2 regions of the Dactylosporangium sp. CA-139114 genome follow, and region 1 is predicted to be linked to the other one. Evidence: riboswitches for the same ligand, from Rfam matches in the RefSeq annotation. Region 1 holds a riboswitch; the other holds the start of a gene.
The links. Region 1 has a riboswitch for glycine ahead of ACQP2P_RS12820 (L-serine ammonia-lyase). Riboswitches for the same ligand answer to the same signal wherever they lie in the genome.
Positions count from the first base shown of each region.

Region 1 (3,401 bases):
GCTGACGGGCAGGCCGAGACCGATTTCCATGTGGTACTCCCAGAAGCAAGAACGGCAGCGAGCAGTGCTGTCGCCACCTCCTCCCCGCGACTGCTGCGGGGTCCCGCGCCCGTTCTGCGACGTGTCCCGGGGGCGCGGAACGCGGAGTTCCAAGGCCGACTGTACCAGCCCAACAAATCAAAATATTTACAACAATGAAATGAACACAGTCCACCGCGCCCCGCAGCGTGCTCATCCACCTGGGCACCAACGACGTGGTGCAGAACTACGACCTCGGCAACGCGCCCGCGCGCCTGTCCGCGCTCATCGACCACGTGCGCACGGCCGCGCCCGGCGCCGACGTCTTCGTCGCCTCGATCATCCCGCTGGCCGACGCCGGGCGGGAGGCGGCCGCGAACGCGTTCAACGCCACCATCCCCGGCATCGTGGCCGGCAAGGGCGCCAAGGTCCACTTCGTCGACATGCACGCCGCGCTCGGCCCCGGCGACCTCGCCGACGGGGTGCACCCGACCCGGGCGGGCTACGACAGGATGGCCGCGCGCTGGGCCTCGGCCCTGGCCGCGGTGCCCGGCTCGGCCGGCGACGACGGGGCCGCGACCACGCTGCCGGCCGGCTCCTCCATCTCGCTGCGGGCCACGACGGCGTGCTGCACCACGCGGTACGCCCGGCACATGAACGGCCTCGGCTACACCGAGACGGTGTCGTCGGGCAGTGACCAGCTCCTGCGGCAGGACGCCACCTGGCGCGTGGTGCCCGGCCTCGCGGGCGGGTGCTACTCCCTCCAGGCGAGCAACTACCCGGGCTACTACCTGCGCCACCAGAACGGCCGGGTGAAGATCAGTGCCGACGACGGCACGGCCCTGACCCGCGCGGACGCGACCTGGTGCGCGAAGACGGCCCCCGGCGGGGTGCGGCTGGCGTCCTGGAACTTCCCGGGCTCCTACCTGCGCCACATCAACGCGGAGCTGTGGCTGGCCACGCCCGGCGGCACCGCGGCCCAGGACAGCGCCGGCAGCCTGGTTGCCGACATCACGTGGGCCGTTGCCGCGCCCTGGGCCCCGTAGTACGGTCGGCCCGACAACCGCATACCGCGCTGCTCGACCCGCGACGGGAGAGTCCCAGGGAATCGGGACGCCGAAGGAGCAACTCCTCCCCGGAATCTCTCAGGCCCACGTACCGCCGCGGGAAGGCGACTCTGGAAAGCCGGGACGCCGCGTCCCGCGCCCACGGTGCAAACCGCCGGCCACCCTACGGGCGGCCGTGCCGGTGAAGCTCTCAGGCATTCGATGACAGAGCGGGGAGGCCCACCCGAGTCCTCGACCAGGGAGCCTCCGTGACGCTCAGCGCGTTCGACCTCTACTCCATCGGCATCGGCCCGTCCTCCTCGCACACGGTCGGGCCGATGCGCGCCGCCCGCCGCTTCGTCACCGGCCTGGCCGAGGCCGGGCACCTGCCGCGCACCGGCCGCGTCAAGGCGGAGCTCTTCGGCTCCCTCGGCGCGACCGGGCACGGCCACGGCTCGGCCCGGGCGGTCGTGCTGGGCCTGCGGGGCGAGGACCCGGCGACCGTGGACACCGGGACCGAGGTGGCGCTCGACGGGCGGATCGCGCTGCTGGGCGAGCACGACATCCCCTTCAGCGCCGACGCCGACCTGGTGCTGCACCGCCGCCGCAGCCTTCCCGAGCACCCGAACGGCATGCGCTTCACGGCCTGGACCGAGGCCGGCGAGGAGCTGCTCACCCGCACCTACTTCTCCGTCGGCGGCGGCTTCGTGGTCGGCCCGGACGGCGCGGTCGCCGAGGCCGAGGTGCCGGTCAAGTTCCCGTTCACCACCGGCGCCGAGCTGCTCGCGCACTGCGAGGGCCGCTCGATCTCCGACGTGATGCTGGCCAACGAGCTGGCCTGGCGCTCGGAGCCGGAGATCCGGGCCGAGCTGCTGCACATCTGGTCGGTCATGCGGGAGTGCGTGCACAACGGCTGCACCCGGCCCGAGGGGGTGCTGCCGGGCGGGCTGAAGGTGCGCCGGCGGGCGCCGCGGCTGTTCGCCGACCTGAGCGAGAAGTCCGACATGTCGGACCCGCTGCACGTCATGGACTGGCTGAACCTCTACGCTCTGGCGGTCAACGAGGAGAACGCGTCCGGCGGCCGGGTCGTCACCGCCCCGACGAACGGCGCGGCCGGCATCATCCCGGCGGTGCTGCACTACTACACGAAGTTCGTGCCGGGCGCGGACGACGACGGCGTGGTCCGGTTCCTGCTCGCCGCCGCGGCCGTCGGGATCATCATCAAGGGCAACGCATCCATCTCCGGGGCCGAGGTCGGGTGCCAGGGCGAGGTCGGCTCCGCCTGCGCGATGGCCGCCGCCGGGCTCTGCGAGGCCCTCGGGGGCACGCCCGGCCAGGTCGAGAACGCCGCCGAGATCGGCCTCGAGCACAACCTCGGCCTGACCTGCGACCCGGTCGGCGGGCTGGTGCAGATCCCGTGCATCGAGCGCAACGCGATCGCGAGCGTCAAGGCGGTCAACGCGGCCCGGCTCGCGCTCAACGGCGACGGCGCGCACCACGTCACCCTCGACAAGGTCGTGCGCACCATGCGCGAGACCGGGCGGGACATGTCGGTGAAGTACAAGGAGACCGCCCGGGGAGGCCTTGCCGTCACCGTGATCGAGTGCTGATGCGAAGCTGTGCGGCATGGCGTTCGGCGCGATGGCGAGGATCGGTCGGTTCTGCTTCCGGCACCGCTGGTCGGTGATCGGGGTCTGGCTGGTGGTGGTCGTGCTCGGCGGGCTCACGTTCGGGCCGGTCTTCAGCGCGATCGCGGACGCGAGCAACCCCAGGCACGTCGAGGCGATCGACGGGCTGGACGCCATCGCGACCGGCAACGACTCCAGCGGCACCGTCGTCGGCCTCGTCGGCCACGTCGACCCGCAGGCCCCCGCCGTGCGCACCGCCGTCGGCGCCGCGGCCGCCGACCTGGCCCGGTCGGCCGGCGTCACCGCGGTGGACACGCCGTTCTCGGTGCCGGCCGCGAAGGCCCCCGCCTACCTGGCCACCGACGGGCGCGGCCTGCTGGTCGTCGCGACCCTCGCCAAGCTCGACATCGGCGAGCGCGACGCCGTGCTGGACACCCTGCGCACGCGGCTGCACCGGCTCGACGCCGAGCTGGCCGCGGCGGGAGTGCCGGACGCGACGGTCGAGGTCGGCGGCAACCCGGTGCTCAACGCCGACGTGCGCGGGGCCCAGAAGCGCGACCTCGCCCGGGCCGAGCTGGTCTCGCTGCCGCTCACCCTCATCGTGCTCGTGTTCGTCTTCGGCGGCCTCGTCGCGGCCGGCCTGCCGGTGCTCGCCGCCGCCGTTTCGGTGGCCGCGTCCATGCCGCTGCTGTGGGTGTTCAGCCGCGTC
Region 1 covers NZ_CP192080.1:2,828,403-2,831,803, forward strand. The annotation lists gene ACQP2P_RS12810 (LLM class flavin-dependent oxidoreductase) at 1-30, opposite strand, end outside; gene ACQP2P_RS12815 (AbfB domain-containing protein) at 228-1,064, shown strand; glycine riboswitch at 1,099-1,189, shown strand; glycine riboswitch at 1,194-1,295, shown strand; gene ACQP2P_RS12820 (L-serine ammonia-lyase) at 1,334-2,674, shown strand; gene ACQP2P_RS12825 (MMPL family transporter) at 2,691-3,401, shown strand, end outside.

Region 2 (3,401 bases), 1.0 Mb from region 1:
GGAGGCGGATGAACTTCGCCAGCTCCTGGCTGACGATGTCCAGCTCCATGCCCTCGCGCTCGCCGCCCATCTCCACCGTGTCCGGGCCGGTGTCCAGGCCCACGACCTCGTCCAGCGGCAGGAGGTGGCAGGCGCGCAGGTCCAGGTCCGAGTCGACGGATGCGAAGCCGTAGAGGTGGGCGCCGCTGACCGTGGCGAAGGCGAGGGGATACGGGTGCTCGTCGGCCACCGCGCCGGCCCAGTCCGGGATGCCGTCCGGCGCCGGGGGCTGAGCGGCCCGCACCGGCCCGGGCCGCGCGAGCGCGGCCGTTCGCAGTGCGAACAGGAAACGCTCGACCGCCTCCCGGTCCGGCTCCTGCGGCAGCGTCGACGCCGACTCGGCGGCGGCCAGGCCGGCCGCCAGCGACGCCGCCAGGGACTGGAAGTCCTCCCAACCCAGCTCGCCGCGGCGGATCGCCAGGAGCTCGTCGCGCCAGGGGGCGACGTCCACCAGGACCTCGCCGGTGCGCAGGACGTGGGCGCCGGCGCGCAGCAGGCGGGCCATGTGCATCGCCTGCTTCCAGCGGACCTCGCCGGTGCGGGCGCGCACCGAGGTGAGCGTGTTGAGCTGGTCGCGGGCGTAGTCGCCGTAGCTGCGGGCGGCGCGGCGGGACAGGAACGCGGGGCGCAGCGCCAGCAGCGCGCGGCCGGCGTCGGTGACGTGCTCGACCAGCGGCGACCACAGGCACTCCCACACCGTCGGGTTCGCCGCCAGGGCCAGGGTGCAGGCCCGCTCGACCTCCCACGAGAACTGCTCCGGCAGCGGCCCCTCGACGTGGCTGGGCGGCTTGTCCAGCGACCAGAAGGCGTCGCTCGGCGTCTGGAACACGCCCCGCCGGTCGGTGTCGGAGTCCGGGCCGTCGAGCCCGTAGGCGCGGGAGCCGACCACCGCGGAGTAGATCGTGTGCTTCGCCACGATGGTCAAGTCCTGCACTGTTGGTAGGGTAGTCGTGCCGGCAATACCCGCGCGGGAGAGACCGCTGTGCAGCACGAGCAGCGGCGCCGAAGGGGCAAATCCTCCCCGGAACCTCTCAGGCAAAAGGACCGCGGCGGGTTGGCACCTCTGGAGTCTGCGACAGAGGGGGAGGAGCGCACGTTCGCCCCCTGTCCCGCGATCCGCCCAGAGAGTGTGGCCCATGACCAGTTTTGCCGCGCGGCACATCGGCCCGAGCGCCGACGAGCAGGCCCGGATGCTCAAGACCGTCGGATACTCCACGGTCGAGGACCTCATGACCGCCGCCATCCCCGGCTCGATCCGCTGGCACAAGCCGCTGGACCTGCCGCTCGCCGCGTCCGAGGCCGAGGTGCTGGCCGAGCTGCGCGCCCTCGCCGCGGCGAACCGGACCCTGGTGTCGATGATCGGCCTCGGATACCACGGCACCCACACCCCGCCGGTGATCCTGCGCAACGTGCTCGAGGACCCGTCGTGGTACACGGCGTACACGCCGTACCAGCCGGAGATCTCCCAGGGCCGGCTCGAGGCGCTGCTGAACTTCCAGACCGTCGTCGCCGACCTCACCGGGCTGCCGGTCTCCGGGGCGTCGCTGCTGGACGAGGCGACCGCGGCCGCGGAGGCGATGACCCTCGCGCGGCGCTCGTCGAAGGTGAAGTCCGAGGTGTACGTCGTCGACGCCGACGTGCTCCCGCAGACCCTCGCCGTCATCCGGACCCGCGCCGAACCGCTCGGCATCGAGGTGCGCGTGCTCGACCTCGCCGTCGAGGAGCTTCCCGAGGCGTTCTTCGGGCTGCACCTGCAGTACCCGGGCGCCTCCGGGGCCGTGCGCGACCACGAGGCCCTCATCGCCCTCGCCCACGAGCGGGGCGCGATCGCCACCGTCGCCGCCGACCTGCTCGCCCTCTGCGTGCTGCGTGAGCCCGGCGCGATCGGGGCCGACGTCGCCGTCGGCAGCGCCCAGCGCTTCGGCGTGCCGATGGGCTTCGGCGGCCCGCACGCCGGGTACATCGCGGTCCGCCAGGGCCTCGAGCGCACCCTGCCCGGCCGGCTCGTCGGCGTGTCCAAGGACGCCGGCGGCGCCCCCGCCTACCGCCTCGCGCTGCAGACCCGCGAGCAGCACATCCGCCGCGAGAAGGCGACGAGCAACATCTGCACCGCGCAGGTGCTGCTCGCCGTCGTCGCGAGCATGTACGCCGTCTACCACGGCCCCGACGGGCTGCGCGAGATCGCCGCGCGGACCCACGACATGGCCGTGCGCCTCGCCGCCGGGCTCAGCTCGGGCGGGGTGACCGTCGAGCACCGGGCCTTCTTCGACACGGTGACGGCGGTCGTACCGGGGCGGGCCGGCGAGATCGTCGAGGCCGCCGCGGCGCGCGGGATCAACCTGCGCCTCGTCGACGCCGACCGGGTCGGCATCGCCTGCGACGAGACCACGACGTTCGGGCACCTGCGCGACGTGCTCGCCGCCTTCGGCCTCGCCCACGCCGACGTCACCGCGCTCGACACGGCCGACACGGTCCCGGCGCCGCTGCGCCGCGCGTCGGACTACCTCACGCACCCGGTGTTCAGCAGCCACCGCTCCGAGACGGCGATGCTGCGGTACCTGCGCCGGCTCTCCGACAAGGACTACGCGCTCGACCGCGGCATGATCCCGCTGGGCTCCTGCACCATGAAGCTCAACGCGACCACCGAGATGGAGCCGATCACCTGGCCCGAGTTCGCGAACGTCCACCCGTTCGCGCCCGACGCGCAGACCCAGGGGTACCGCCGCCTCATCGCCGATCTCGAGCGCTGGCTCGCCGAGGTCACCGGCTACGACGCCGTGAGCCTGCAGCCCAACGCCGGATCGCAGGGCGAGCTCGCGGGGCTGCTGGCGATCCGGGCGTACCACCACGACCGCGGCGACACCGAGCGCGACCTGTGCCTGATCCCGTCCAGCGCGCACGGCACCAACGCGGCCAGCGCCGTCATGGCCGGGATGCGGGTCGCCGTGGTCGCCTGCGACGAGCTCGGCAACGTCGACCTCGCCGACCTCGACCGCAAGATCGAGCAGCACCGCGACCGGCTCGCGGCCATCATGGTCACGTATCCGTCGACGCACGGCGTGTACGAGACCGGCATCGCCGAGCTGTGCGGGAAGGTGCACGACGCCGGCGGCCAGGTCTACGTCGACGGGGCCAACCTCAACGCGCTGCTCGGCTTCGCCAAGCCCGGGCAGTTCGGCGCCGACGTGTCGCACCTCAACCTGCACAAGACGTTCTGCATCCCGCACGGCGGCGGCGGCCCCGGCGTCGGGCCGGTCGCGGTCCGCGCCCACCTCGCGCGCTTCCTGCCCTCGCACCCGTTCCTCGCCGCGGACGCGCCGGTCGGCCCGGTCTCGGCGGCGCCGTTCGGCTCGGCCGGCATC
Region 2 covers NZ_CP192080.1:3,851,231-3,854,631, forward strand. The annotation lists gene ACQP2P_RS17500 (nucleotidyltransferase domain-containing protein) at 1-250, opposite strand, end outside; partial or broken gene ACQP2P_RS17505 (nucleotidyltransferase domain-containing protein) at 299-964, opposite strand; glycine riboswitch at 998-1,096, shown strand; gene gcvP (aminomethyl-transferring glycine dehydrogenase) at 1,176-3,401, shown strand, end outside.
Region 2: it holds a riboswitch for glycine, as region 1 does, so the genes downstream of both, gcvP (aminomethyl-transferring glycine dehydrogenase) here and ACQP2P_RS12820 (L-serine ammonia-lyase) in region 1, are expected to answer to the same signal.